DNA from 2 places in the Spirillospora sp. CA-108201 genome. Region 1 is predicted to be linked to the other one. Evidence: riboswitches for the same ligand, from Rfam matches in the RefSeq annotation. Region 1 holds a riboswitch; the other holds the start of a gene.
What was found. A riboswitch is a leader RNA that binds a small molecule or an ion and turns the genes downstream of it on or off. The one in region 1 is predicted to bind glycine.

Region 1 (7,256 bases):
TGCTCGGCCTGCCGTTCGTCGCGGTCATGCCGGCCACCACCAGCCCGGAGAAGATCCAGCTCATCGAGTTCCACGGCGGCCGCTGCCATCTGGTGGCCGACCCGTCGGCGATCTACGAGGAGTCGCGGCGGCTCGCGGCCGAGTGCGGCGGCCACTTCATGGACCAGTTCACCTTCGCCGAGCGGGCGACGGACTGGCGCGGCAACAACAACATCGCCGAGTCGATCTTCGAGCAGATGCGGCTGGAGCGGTTCCCCGAGCCGTCCTGGATCGTGGTCGGCGCCGGCACCGGCGGGACGTCCGCGACCATCGGCCGGTACGCCCGCTACCAGCGGTTCCAGACGCGGCTCGCGGTCGTCGACCCGGAGGGGTCGGCGTTCCACGGCTCGTTCGCCGACGGTGACCCCGCCCGCACCGCGGCGGGCTCGCGGATCGAGGGCATCGGCCGCCCCCGCGTCGAGCCGTCGTTCCTGCCCACGGTGATCGACCGGATGATCCGGGTGCCGGACGCGGCGTCCGTCGCGGCGATGCGCTGGACGAGCGGGGTCAGCGGCCGCAGCGTCGGCGGCTCGACCGGCACGAACATGTGGGGCGCCGCCGAACTGATCGCCCAGATGCGGGCCCGCGGGGAGCGCGGCAGCGTCGTCACGCTCATCTGCGACGGCGCCGAGCGCTACGCGGGCACCTACGGGTCGGACGCGTGGCTGGCGGACCAGGGCCTCGACATCGGCCCCTACGTGGCCGCGCTGGACGGCTTCCTGAAGACCGGCGCGATGCCGGACGTCACCCCGTGACGCGGATCGGGTTGAACAGGTCGGCGTAGATCAGCAGGCCGCCCATGACGATCAGGACGACCGCCATCACGTACGTCACCGGCAGCGCCTTGGCGACGTCCACGTAGCCCGGGTCGGGCCTGCGGAAGATCCGGGCGAACGCCTTCTTGACCGCTTCCAGCAGCGCGCCGGCGATGTGCCCGCCGTCCAGCGGCAGCAGCGGGATGAGGTTGAACAGCCCGACCGCGAGGTTCAGCGAGCCGAGCAGCATCACGAAGAAGGAGACCTTCTGCGTGCCGGTGAAGTCGTCGGACGCGGCGACCTCGCCGCCGATCCGGCTGACGCCGACGACGCCGATCGGCCCGTTCGGGTCGCGCTCGTCGCCGCCGAAGGCCGCGTTCCACACGCCGACCATCTTCTGCGGCATCCGCACCAGCGCGCCGACGGTGCGCCCGGTCAGGTCGCCCATCGTGCTCGCGACCGCGCCCGGCCCCTGCCGCTCGATCGCGCTGGACGGCGTGATGCCGAGGAACCCGACGTTGACGACCTTTTCCTCGTCCTTGAGGTCGTACATCTGGTTGCGGGTGATGGGCACGTTCAGCCGCACGTCCCTGCCGTCCCGCCGGACGGTCATCGGGACGGTCCTGCCGCCGTCCTCGCGGATCAGCACCTGCAGCTGCCCGTAGTCGTCGATCTTCTTGCCGTCGAACGCCGTGATCCGGTCGCCGGCCTGGAGCCCGACCTGCCGCGCGGGCGTCGGCGCCGCGTTCGCCGGGCACGCGGCGACCTTGGCGCTGGCCGGCACCATGCACTCGGCCACCTCCTTGATCACCGGCTGCGGCTGGCTGGTGCCGATGCCCATCAGCAGGATCGCGAAGAACATCACCGACAGCAGCAGGTTCATCGCGGGCCCGCCGAACATGATGAGCAGCTTCTGCCACCACTTCTTGGCGTAGAACACGCGGTCGCCGTCGCCGGGCCCGACCTCCTCCAGCGAGGCCCCGCGCGCGGACTCGATCAGCCCCTGCCACGGCCCGGTGCTGATCCGCCGCACCTGCCCGGGCGCGTCGCCCTTGCGCGGCGGCAGCATGCCGATCATGCGGATGTAGCCGCCGAGCGGGATCCACTTGACGCCGTACTCGGTCTCGCCCTTGCGCCTCGACCACATGGTGGGCCCGAACCCGACCATGAACTGCGTGGTCCGCACCTTGAACAGCTTGGCGAAGGAGAAGTGCCCGAGCTCGTGCAGTGCGATGGAGACCAGCAGGCCGAAGAAGAGGATCAACGCTCCAGCCAGGTAGTAGACCATGCGGCGTGCCCTCCGGGTCCGTGCACCCCGCGAGCCCGGGGGTGATCTCCGACAACCAGTTCAGAGTACGTTACGGCCCGCGATCCGGTTGAGGCGAACGGAGAAGCGGCACACGCCTTAAGCCACTTTGATGCGCGGTGCTAACCCGGCCGCGCTTCCTTGGCACGAGAACCCGTATCCAAGGGGAGGGCCGACGCCGCATCATGGCCCCCACCCGCCCCACGGAGGTTCCCTTGAAGCGCGGTCACATAGCGGCAATGGCGCTGATCCTGCCCCTGGCCCTGGCCGGCTGCGACGACGGCAAGCCGGCGAGCGCGTCGTCACCCCAGGCCCCGACCGCCGCGACGACGGCCCCGTCCACCCCCAGGCCCGGCAGGACCACCGAGACGCCGCCGCTCCCCCCGGCCCAGTCGAAGGCGGTCAAGGCCTTCAACGACTGCATGCACAAGCAGGGCGTCCAGATGCCGACCCCCAACCCCACGAGAACCCCCGCCCCCGACGAACTGCAGAAAATCAGGGCGGCCCTGCAAACCTGCGTGAAGTCCATGTCCGCACCCCCCAACTGACAGCCTCCGCCAGCGCAGAGCCGAGCGCGGGACACCGCCACACGAACACGGAGCGCAACGGCCGGGACCAGCCGCATGCGGATGGACGGAAACAGGACCCCCAGCAGCAACCGTCTGACGAAGCCACCTCAGCCGCCGCCTAAGCCCCGTGACAACGCGGGGGCCGCGATCGCGTCCGAAGGCAGATCCGAGCGAAGCAAGGATCTGATCGCGAAGCGAGCCGCAAGGCGAGCCGGAGCGATGCAGCGATCGCACGCGTTTCCCCAGGGTCGAGGCCCCCAAGGCCTCGACCCTGGGGAAACGCAATGAACACTGCTAGCCTTCTGCGACAGCTGATGATCCCGTGCGGGAGAGTCCCTCGCAGCCGGTGGGGGGCGCCGAAGGAGCAAATCCTCCCCGGAACCTCTCAGGCCCACGGACCGCACGGGCCAGGCGACCTCTGGAAAGCGGGGACTCCTGTCCCCCGCCGAAGGTGAAAGCCCGCCGTGCCGCGGCGGGTGAAGCTCTCAGGCGCCGATGACAGAGGGGGAGGCACCGATACGCCCGGTGCGCGAGTGGGACGATGGACCATGCGCGCCCGTGACGAAGGAGCCGAGCCCATGTCCGCCGATCCGACCGCGAAGAAGACGCCGCTGCACGACGTCCATGAGGACCTCGGCGCGAACCTCGTCGACTTCGCCGGCCATCTGATGCCGCTGCGCTACGCGAGCGAGACCGCCGAGCACCGGGCGGTCCGCACGGGCGCGGGGCTGTTCGACCTGTCGCACATGGGGGAGATCTTCCTTTCGGGTCCGGGGGCGGGGGCGGCGCTGGACTTCGCGCTGGTCGGCAACCTGTCGCCGATGCCGGTGGGCAAGGCCCGCTACACGATGATCTGCGGGCCGGACGGCGGCGTCCTGGACGACCTGATCGTCTACCGGCTCGCGGACGAGACGTGGATGGTGGTGGCGAACGCCGCGAACGCGGCGGTGGTCCGGGAGGCGCTGGTCGAGCGGGCCGCGGGGTTCGAGGCCGCGGTGGACGACCGGTCCGGCTCCTACGCGCTGATCGCGCTGCAGGGCCCGCGTTCCCAGGGGATTCTCGAGGGGTTCACGGACGCGCCGCTGGCCGGTCTGAAGTACTACGCGATCCTGGCGGGGCGGGTCGCGGGCGTGGACGCGCTGGTCGCCCGCACGGGGTACACGGGCGAGGACGGGTTCGAGCTGTTCGTGGACGCGTCCGACGCGGTCCGGTTGTGGGGGGCGCTCGCCGCGGTGGAGGGGGTCGTCCCGGCGGGGCTGTCGGCTCGCGACACGCTGCGCCTGGAGGCGGGGATGCCGCTGTACGGGAACGAGTTGACGGCCGAGACGACGCCGTTCGAGGCGGGCCTCGGCCGGGTGGTCAAGCTGGACAAAGCTGTCGATTTCGTGGGGAAGTCGGCCCTGGCGGCTCAGGCGCAGACCCCGCCGGGCCGTAGGCTCGTGGGACTGGTCGCGCGGGGGCGTCGCGCGCCTCGCAAGGGGTACCAGGTCGTCACGTCCGGCGGCGCGCCGTGCGGAATCGTGACGAGCGGCGCCCCGTCGCCCACACTGGGCACGCCGATCGCGATGGCGTACCTCGACAGCGGCGTCGAGGAGGCCGGCCTCGCGGTGGACGTCCGCGGCCGGCGGGAGCCGGTGGACGTGGTGGCCCTGCCGTTCTACAAGCGTCCCTGATCTGCAAGCGTTCCTGAACAAGTTGTCCGGCGGTGTGGGGGCGCGCCCCCACGGTGGAAAGAGAGAAGTGATCGTGAGCGTTCCGGAGGAGCTCCGCTACAGCGAGGAGCACGAGTGGGTGTCGGGCCTCGGCGGCGAGGACGGCATCGTCACGGTCGGCATCACCGCGCACGCCGCCGACGCCCTCGGTGAGATCGTCTACATCGAGCTGCAGCCGTCGGAGGGCGACGCCGTCGAGGCGGGCGAGCCGTGCGGCGAGGTGGAGTCGACCAAGTCGGTCAGCGACCTCTACTCCCCCGTCAGCGGCGAGATCACCGCGATCAACAGCGCGGTGGTGGACGAGCCGAAGGTCATCAACGACGACCCGTACGGCGAGGGCTGGATCTTCAAGGTGCGGATCTCGCAGGAGCCGGGCGACCTGCTCGACTCCGCCGCCTACGACAAGCTGATCGAGGAATCATGAGCCTGAACGACTCCCTCGCGACGGCCGATCCGGAGGTCGCCGAGGCCGTCGCCGCGGAGCTGCGCCGCCAGCAGGGCACCCTGGAGATGATCGCGTCGGAGAACTTCGCGCCCGTCTCGGTGCTGGAGGCGCAGGGCTCGGTCCTGACGAACAAGTACGCCGAGGGGTACCCGGGCCGCCGGTACTACGGCGGCTGCGAGTTCGTGGACGTCACCGAGCAGCTCGCCATCGACCGGGCCAAGGCCCTGTTCGGCGCCGAGCACGCGAACGTCCAGCCGCACAGCGGCGCGCAGGCGAACACGGCGGTCTACTTCGCGCTGCTCCAGCACGGCGACACGATCCTCGGCCTCGACCTCGCGCACGGCGGGCACCTCACGCACGGGATGCGGCTCAACTATTCCGGCAAGGTGCTGAACGTGGTGCCGTACCACGTCCGCGCCGAGGACGGCCTGGTCGACATGGACGAGGTGGCCTCGCTCGCGGCCGAGCACCGGCCGAAGATGATCGTCGCGGGCTGGTCGGCGTACCCGCGGCAGCTCGACTTCGCGGCGTTCCGGCGGGTCGCCGACTCGGTCGGGGCGCTGCTCATGGTCGACATGGCGCACTTCGCGGGCCTGGTCGCGGCGGGGCTGCACCCCTCGCCCGTCCCGCACGCCGACATCGTGACGACCACGACGCACAAGACGCTCGGCGGCCCGCGCGGCGGGCTGATCCTCGCCCGCGAGGAGTACGGCAAGAAGATCAACTCCGCGGTGTTCCCCGGCATGCAGGGCGGCCCGCTGGAGCACGTGATCGCCGCCAAGGCCGTCGCCCTGAAGATCGCCGCGTCGGAGGAGTTCCGGGCCCGGCAGGCGGCGACCGTGGAAGGCGCGAAGCTGCTCGCCGAGCGCCTGCTCGCCGAGGACTCCGCCAAGGCCGGCGTCAGGGTGCTGACCGGCGGGACGGACGTCCACCTCGTGCTGGTCGACCTGGTGGACTCCGAGCTCACCGGCCGGGACGCCGAGGACCGCCTGCACGACATCGGCATCACGGTGAACCGCAACGCGGTGCCGAACGACCCGCGCCCGCCGATGGTCACCTCCGGCCTGCGGATCGGCACCCCGGCCCTCGCGACCCGCGGCTTCACCGCCGCGGACTTCGCCGAGGTCGCGGACGTGATCGCGCTCGCACTGCAGCCGTCCTTCGACCGGGACGCGCTCGCCGCCCGGGTGAAGGCGCTGGCCGACAGGCATCCCCTGTACCCGAACCTGTGACGTTCCGGCGCTCCCTCCCCTCGCGGGGAGGGAGCGCGGCCGCAACGAGGTAGCCATGGCCATCAGCGTTTTCGACCTTTTCAAGATCGGCATCGGTCCGTCGTCGTCCCACACGGGCGGGCCGATGGCCGCGGCGCACCGGTTCGCCCGGGGCCTGCGGCACGACGGCCTGCTGGAGAAGACCGCGTCCGTCACCGTGACCCTCTACGGGTCGCTCGGTCTCACCGGCAAGGGCCACGGCTCCGACAAGGCCGTCATCCTCGGCCTTGAGGGCGACAAGCCCGAGCTCGTGGACGTCGACCGGGTGGACGAGCGGCTCGCCGCCGTCCGCGAGCGCGGGGCCCTGCGCCTGTTCGGCGACCACGACGTGCCGTTCGTCGTCAACGAGCACCTGGTCTTCGAACGCAAGGTGTCGCTGCCCGGCCACCCCAACGGGATGCGCTTCACCGCCCTGGACGCCTCCGGCGAGGAGCTGCGCGCCAAGGTGTACTACTCGGTGGGCGGCGGCTTCATCCTGGACGAGAACGCCACCGGCGCCGACCGCATCAAGCCCGACGACACCGTCCTGCCGTACCCGTTCGACACGGCCGCCGAGCTGCTCGAACGCTGCCGGGAGACGGGCCTGTCGATCTCCGCGCTGATGCTGGAGAACGAGAAGGCGTTCGGCCGCGGCTCCGCGGAGATCCACGACGGCCTGCTCGAACTCTGGCAGGTCATGCGGGCCTGCGTCACCCGGGGCTGCACCCGCGAGGGCCTCCTGCCGGGCGGGCTCAAGGTGCGCCGCCGCGCCCCCCAGCTGCACCGCCAGCTCTCCGCCGAGAAGGCGTCCGACCCGCTCCACGCGATGGACTGGATCACCCTGTTCGCCCTCGCCGTCAACGAGGAGAACGCCGCGGGCGGGCGCATCGTCACCGCCCCGACGAACGGCGCCGCGGGCATCATCCCGGCTGTCCTGCACTACTACGACCGGTTCATCCCCGGCCGGGACGACGAGGGCGTCGTGCGGTTCCTGCTGACCGCCGGGGCGATCGGCGTGCTGTTCAAGCAGAACGCCTCCATCTCCGGCGCCGAGGTCGGCTGCCAGGGCGAGGTCGGCTCGGCCTGCTCGATGGCCGCCGCCGGGCTCACCGAGGTCCTCGGCGGCACGCCCGAGCAGGTGGAGAACGCCGCCGAGATCGGCATCGAGCACAATCTCGGC
Region 2 (7,256 bases), 6.1 Mb from region 1:
CAACGACCTCAGCCCGCTGGGCAACCCCGCGACAACCCGAGGCCCGCGATCGCGTCCGAAGGCAGGTTCGAGCTTGCGAGAACCTGATCGCGCAGCGAGCCCCTGGGCGAGCCGGAGCGATGCCAGCGATCGCCCGCAGTTCTCGACGATGGAGGGCCCCCAGGCCCGAAGAAGGAGGGCACTGCCATAGGCACAGCAGGAGGAGATAAAAGAATCTACTCGTACGCTTCGGGGGGCGGGCAGGAGCAGACGAGGTTGCGGTCGCCGTAGGCCTGGTCGATGCGACGGACGGGCGGCCAGTACTTGTTCTCCCGGAGGGACGGGAGGGGGTAGGCGGCCTCCTCGCGGGTGTAGGCGTGCTTCCAGTCGTCGGAGACGAGGCAGGCGGCGGTGTGGGGGGCGTTCTTGAGGGGGTTGTCCTCGGCGTCGTAGCCTCCGTCGGCGACGCGCTGGATCTCCCGGCGGATCTCGATCATGGCTTCGCAGAACCGGTCGAGCTCGGCGAGGTCCTCGGACTCGGTGGGCTCGATCATCAGGGTGCCGGCGACGGGGAACGACAGGGTCGGGGCGTGGAAGCCGTAGTCGATGAGGCGCTTGGCGACGTCCTCGGCGGTGATCCCCGTCTCCTTGGTGATCTTGCGGAGGTCGGCGATGCACTCGTGCGCAACGAGGCCGTCGCGGCCGGTGTAGAGGATCGGGTAGTGCGGGGCGAGGCGGGCGGCGAGGTAGTTGGCGCCGATGATGGCGCCCTCGGTGGCGGCGCGCAGGCCGTCCGGGCCCATCATCGCGATGTAGGCCCAGGAGATCGGCAGAATGCCCGCCGATCCCCACGGGGCGGCGGAGATCGGGCCGACGCCGGTGCCGGGGCCGGCCTCCTCGCGGAGCGGGTGGTTGGGCAGGAACGGGGCCAGGTGCTCGCGGACGCCGATCGGGCCGACGCCGGGGCCGCCGCCGCCGTGCGGGATGCAGAACGTCTTGTGCAGGTTGAGGTGGGAGACGTCCGACCCGAACTCGCCGGGGCGGGCCAGGCCGACGAGCGCGTTGAGGTTGGCGCCGTCGACGTAGACCTGGCCGCCGGCGTCGTGCACGGCCGCGCAGACCTCGGTGATCGTCTCCTCGAAGACGCCGTGCGTGGACGGGTAGGTCACCATGATCGCCGCGAGCCGGTCGCCGTGCTCGCCGAGCTTGGCGCGCAGGTCGCCGAGGTCGACGTTGCCGCCCTCGTCGCACTTCACGACGACGACCCGCATCCCGGCCATGACGGCGCTGGCGGCGTTGGTGCCGTGCGCCGAGGACGGGATCAGGCAGACGTCGCGGTGCTCCTCGCCGCGGGAGGCGTGGTAGCCGCGGATGGCGAGCAGCCCGGCCAGTTCGCCCTGGGAGCCGGCGTTCGGCTGGACGGAGACCTTCGCGTACCCGGTGATCTCGGCGAGGAAGCCCTCCAGCTCGCCGATCAGCTCGACGTAGCCGGCGGCCTGGTCGAGCGGCGCGAACGGGTGGAGGTCCGCGAACTGCGGCCAGGTGATCGGCTCCATCTCGGCGGTCGCGTTCAGCTTCATCGTGCAGGAGCCGAGCGGGATCATGGAGCGGTCGAGCGCGATGTCCTTGTCCTGGAGCCTGCGCAGGTAGCGCAGCATCGCGGTCTCGGAGCGGTGCGCGTGGAAGACGGGGTGGGTCAGGTAGGGGCTCTCGCGGCGCAGGGCGTCCGGGAACGCCTCGGGGACCTCGCCGGGCACGGCGGCGCCGAACGCCTCCAGCACGGCCGCGACGTGCTCGGGCCGCGTCGTCTCGTCGCAGGCGGCCGCGACGTGGTCGGGCCCGTCCGGGCGCAGGTTGATCCCGCGCTCGCGGGCGGCCTCGACGACCGCGGCGGCGCGGCCGGGCACGCGGGCCAGGACGGTGTCGAAGAACGAGTCGTGCACGACCTCGACGCCGGCGGCGCGCAGCCCCGCGGCGATCTCGGCGGCGCGGCGGTGCGTCCGCTGCGCGATCGCCGCCAGCCCCTCGGGGCCGTGGTAGACGGCGTACATGCTCGCCATCACGGCGAGCAGGACCTGGGCGGTGCAGATGTTGCTGGTGGCCTTCTCGCGGCGGATGTGCTGCTCGCGGGTCTGCAGCGCCAGCCGGTAGGCGGTGGCGCCGTCGGCGTCGACGGACACGCCGACGAGCCGTCCGGGGAGCTGGCGCTGGATGCCCTCACCGACCGCCATGTAGCCGGCGTGCGGGCCGCCGAACCCGTAGGGGACGCCGAACCGCTGCGCGGAGCCCACCGCGATGTCGGCGCCGCACTCGCCCGGGGGGCGCAGCAGCGTCAGCGCGAGCAGGTCGGCGGCGACGACGGCCTTGGCACCGCGCTCGTGGGCCTGCGCGATGACCGGCTCCAGGTCGCGGACGGCGCCGGACGCGCCGGGGTACTGCAGCAGCACGCCGAAGAAGTCGCCGGCGGGGAGGCCGCCGGACAGGTCGGCGATGACGACCTCGATGCCGAGCGGGATCGCGCGGGTCCGGACGACCTCGATCGTCTGCGGGAGGGTGTCGATGTCGACGAGGAACGTCCCGGGCTCCCTGCGCCTGGAGACGCGGTGGGCGAGGGCCATGGCCTCGGCGGCGGCGGTGCCCTCGTCCAGCATGGAGGCGTTGGCGACGGGCAGTCCGGTCAGGTCGCCCACGACCGTCTGGAAGTTCAGCAGGGCTTCGAGGCGCCCCTGGGAGATCTCGGGCTGGTAGGGCGTGTAGGCGGTGTACCAGCCCGGGTTCTCCAGCACGTTCCTCATGATCACCCCGGGCGTGGTCGTCCCGTGGTAGCCGAGCCCGATCATGGACGTGAGGACGGTGCTGCGGGACGCCAGCTCGCGGAGCCGGTCCAGCGCGGCGGTCTCGCTCAGCGCGGGCGGCAGGTCCAGGGGCCGGGACGTGCGGATCGCGGCGGGGACCGCCCTGTCGATCAGAGCCTCGGCGCCGGAGTAGCCGATGGCGGCCAGCATCCTCGCCTGGTCGTCCGGCGAAGGGCCGATGTGCCGGTCGGCGAACGCCGTCCGGGGGTGCTGCGGCGCGGCCACAGGGGCGAAGAACTGGGCGGTCATGGAGGGCCTCCTGGCTGCTGCGGTCGCTCAGGTGCGCCGCCGGCGCGGCCGGCGGCCGGTCTCCCCCTCTGTCATCGGCACCTGAGAGCTTCACCCGCGCGGCGGGGTTTCCCCTTCGGTGAGCCGCCCCTCCCCGCGCGCGGGGACCGACGCCTGCTTTCCAGAGGTGCCTCGCCCGCACGGTCCTTTTGCCTGAGAGGTTCCGGGGAGGTTGCTCCTTCGGCGCCCCACGCTGGCGGCGTGGGGTCTCTCCCGCACAGGGTCGACGGCATGTCCTAGGTCGAACCCTACCCAAAGGTGCGTCCGCGACGTCGTTCCGGCCCGCCGCAAGAGGCCCCGCCCTCCGTCGCCGGCGCTGTACCGGCGAGTACCATGTGCTGACTCACCTGGGCCGCGACGGTCCCGGACCGCACGGGGGGCGGGCGGATGAGGCTGCGGGATGGACGCGCGTCCCGGGGGCGGCCCCGCGACTCGACGGCGCGCCGCCGGGTCTGGGACGCTGATCACGATGGCGGATGGTCAGGGCGGCGGTACGGCGTGACACAGACCCACGACGACGCGGTGCGCCCGGTGCAGGGTGCGGCCGCGGGCGCGACGGTCGACGAGCCCGCGCAGCCGTACCGGATCCGCCGGTCCTCCGACGCCATCCGGTTCGCGGCGTCCGTGGTGGGGCTGGCGGCGGTGATGCTGCTGGTGTCGATCGCGCAGCAGACGACCCACGGCCTGCAGACCGACATCGCGCAGGGCACCGCGCACGCGCCGCGGCTGCTGCTGACGCTGGCGACGCTGGTGTCCAGCTTCGGGGTGCTGGCCGTGCCGGTCGCGTTCGCGATCGAGCGGCTGTTCCACAAGGACGGCATGCGCGTGGCCGTCGCGCTGCTGGCGGCGATGATCGCCTTCGGGATCACGGTGGGCCTGGACGACCTGGTGGTGCGGGCCGCGCCGGGCGGCGTGCTCGACTCGCTGATCTGGGGCGGCACCGAGACCGCGCCGGTGCACACCGACATCGCCCCGGTGATCGCGTTCGTCAGCGCGGTCGGGATGGCGGGCCGCGCCCGCTGGCAGGCCGCGACCTGGACCATGATCGGGCTGGCTGCGCTGACGGGGCTGACCGCGTCCTACGCCTCCGTCGCCGCGCTGGCGGCCACCTACCTGCTCGGCCGCGCCATCGGCCACGGCGCCCTCTACGCGGTCGGGACGCCGAACCCGCGCCCGCCGGGCGCGGCCGTGGTGGCCGCGCTCGAACGGCTCGGGCTGCGCCCGCTGCGGGGGCGCGCCTGGACGGCACGCACGACGCCGACGAGACCCGCCGCTACGGCGTCGCCCTCGCCCCCTCCCCGCGCGGCGCGTACGGCGCCCGGCTCCCGGCGGGACGGGAGCCGCACGGCGACTGGGACGTGGAGGTCCGCGTCCTGGACCGCGACCAGCAGTCCGCCGGCCTGCTCTACCGCGTCTGGCGGCTGCTGCGGCTGCGCGGGGCGACGACGGGGCGGACGCTGCGGTCGCTGCGCCGGTCCCTGGAGCTGGAGTCGCTGATGGCGTACGCGGTGGACGCCGCGGGCGCCCGGACGCCGCGGCTCGTCGGCACCTGCGAGGCCGGCACCGAGGCGGCGCTGCTGGCCTACGAGCACGTCCCGGGGCGGCGGCTCGGGGACGTCCCCGGCGAGGAGATCACCGACGAGCTGCTGACGGACGTGTGGCGGCAGTTCCGGTCGCTGCAGGCGGGTCGGCTCGCGCACCGGAGACTGGAGGGCGAGGCGGTCCTCGTCGGCGACGACGGCCTCGCCTACCTCACCGACCTGCGGTCCGGGGAGACGGCGGCCGGCGACCTGGCGCTGCGCCTGGACCTCGCGCAGCTGCTCACGACGCTGGCACTGCGCACGGGGCCGGAACGGGCGGTGCGGACGGCGGCGCCGGTGCTGGGCGAGGAGGCCCTCGGCGGGGCGGTGCCGCTGCTCCAGCGGGTGGCGCTGTCGCGGGCGACCCGCACCGCGCTGCGGCACAACAAGGACCTGCTCACCCGCATCCGGGAGCAGATCGTCCGGCTGAAGCCGGAGACGGAGGCGCCGCCGGCCAGGCTGGAGCGGTTCCAGCCGCGGACCATCGTCAGCATCGTGGCGCTGTCGGTCGCGGCGTACATCGTCATCCCGCAGGTGACGAGCCTGGACATCGGCCACCTGGCGGCCACGGCGAGCTGGCACTGGGTGGCGGCGGCGCTGGGGGCCGCGGCGCTCACCTACGTGGCCGCCGCGTTCATGCTGATGGGGTTCGTCCCCGAACGGCTGCCGCTGGGGCGGACGGTCCTGGCGCAGCTGGCCGCGTCGTTCGTGAAGCTGGTCGCGCCGGCGGCCGTCGGCGGCGTCGCCGTCAACACGCGCTACCTGCAGCGCTCGGGCGTCCGGCCCGCCCTCGCCGTCGCGAGCGTGGGCGCGTCCCAGCTCGTGGGGCTGGTCACCCACATCCTGCTGCTGGTGCTGTTCGGGTTCCTGACCGGTTCGACGGCGAAGGCGACGCACGACCTCGCCCCGTCCCGGACGATCGTGCTCGCGGTGCTCGGGCTGGGGCTGCTGGCGGGGCTCGCGCTGACGGTGCCGCGGGTGCGGCGGGTGGTCGCCTCGCGGCTGCGGGCCATGTTCTCGGGCGTGGTTCCGCGCCTGGTGGACGTCCTGCAGTCGCCGCGGAAGCTGTCCACCGGCATGGGCGGCACCCTGCTGCTGACGCTGGCGTTCACGCTGTGCCTCGACGCGTCGATCCGGGCGTTCGGCGGTTCGCTGCCGTGGACGACGGTGGTGCTGGTGTTCCTGACCGCGAACGCGGTCGGGTCGGCGGCGCCGACGCCGGGCGGGCTCGGGGCCGTGGAGGGCGCCCTCACGCTGGCGTTGACGATCTCGGGGCTGACGGCGGAGACGGCCACGTCGGCGGTGCTGCTCTACCGGCTCCTGACGCTGTGGCTGCCGGTCCTGCCGGGATGGGGGGCGTTCGCCTTCCTGCAGCGCAAAGAAGCGCTCTGAGGCGTCGGCCTCAGCCGGTGCGGCGGGCGCGCCGCCGGTCGGCCAGTTCGTCGTGGTGGTGTCCGGAGGGGTCGTCGTCGCCGGTGGAGGCGCGTTCAGCGGGCAGTTCCGCCAGACTGCCCTCCACCTCCTGCCACACCCGCCCGAGCGCGATGCCGAACACGCCCTGCCCGCCCTGGAGGAGGTCGACGACCTCGTCGGGAGAGGTGCACTCGTAGACGCTGACGCCGTCGCTCATGAGGGTGATCTGGGCGAGGTCCTGGACGCCGCGGTCGCGCAGGTGGGAGACGGCCGTGCGTATCTGCTGCAGCGAGACGCCGGTGTCCAGGAGCCGCTTGACGACCTTCAGGACCAGGACGTCGCGGAAGCTGTACAGCCGCTGGCTGCCCGATCCCTGCGCCGACCGCACGCTGGGCTCCACCAGCTTGGTGCGGGCCCAGTAGTCGAGTTGCCGATAGGTGATCCCCGCCGCGGCGCACGCCGTCGGGCCGCGGTAGCCGACGTCCTCCGGCGGCGCCGACACCTGGGTGTCGAAGAGCAGGCCCTGCTCTCCGGCACGGCGGGACGCCACGCGCCTGTCGGGGGTCGCCTTGCCCTCGCCGCTGCTCACCGCCACGCGGACCTCCGGCTTCTATCATCCCGCGGCGGCTCGTCAAGGGGGTTTGACGAATTACACCACGGGTGTTCCACCAGCACGGTAGGTGCCGGTCAGGGTGTGGTCAACGTTCATCGTCGGCGCGTCGCATGCCCGGATGAACCGGCTTCACGTGGGCAAACTGCGCACCTTCGCCACCCACGCAGTCCATACCCCGATGGTTCCCCCGCAAAAACCGCCAGGTCCGGCGCAATGGGCGACCATTCGCCCCATGGCATGAACTCGCACTCCAGAGTGACATACACCACGGCACCACCCACCCATCCGCAGGCGGGCGCGCGGGCAGGAGGGCAGAACAGCTAGCCGGCGCGGCCGAAGTCCTCCGGGGAGATCGTGTCGAGGAACTCGCGGAACTTCTCGACCTCGTCCTCCTGCTCGTCGGGGATGGCGACGCCGGCCTCCTCCAGGACGTCCTCGCTGGCGAAGATCGTGGCGCCGGTGCGCAGCGCGAGGGCGATGGAGTCGGACGGGCGCGCGCTCACCTCGACGCCGTTGGAGAAGACGAGG

Region 2: another riboswitch for glycine. It lies ahead of gcvP (aminomethyl-transferring glycine dehydrogenase); the one in region 1 lies ahead of gcvT (glycine cleavage system aminomethyltransferase GcvT).

Annotation. Positions count from the first base shown of each region.
Region 1 is NZ_JBNJNE010000001.1:7,769,836-7,777,091, reverse strand. It holds gene cds1 (L-cysteine desulfhydrase Cds1) at 1-794, shown strand, start outside; gene ACQEU6_RS37415 (M50 family metallopeptidase) at 784-2,082, opposite strand; gene ACQEU6_RS37410 (hypothetical protein) at 2,340-2,648, shown strand; glycine riboswitch at 2,985-3,080, shown strand; glycine riboswitch at 3,085-3,174, shown strand; gene gcvT (glycine cleavage system aminomethyltransferase GcvT) at 3,248-4,342, shown strand; gene gcvH (glycine cleavage system protein GcvH) at 4,416-4,805, shown strand; gene glyA (serine hydroxymethyltransferase) at 4,802-6,058, shown strand; gene ACQEU6_RS37390 (L-serine ammonia-lyase) at 6,114-7,256, shown strand, end outside.
Region 2 is NZ_JBNJNE010000001.1:1,664,087-1,671,342, forward strand. It holds gene gcvP (aminomethyl-transferring glycine dehydrogenase) at 216-3,083, opposite strand; glycine riboswitch at 3,142-3,253, opposite strand; glycine riboswitch at 3,254-3,348, opposite strand; gene ACQEU6_RS08195 (hypothetical protein) at 3,621-4,619, shown strand; gene ACQEU6_RS08200 (lysylphosphatidylglycerol synthase transmembrane domain-containing protein) at 4,619-6,094, shown strand; gene ACQEU6_RS08205 (MerR family transcriptional regulator) at 6,105-6,710, opposite strand; gene ACQEU6_RS08210 (bifunctional nuclease family protein) at 7,049-7,256, opposite strand, start outside.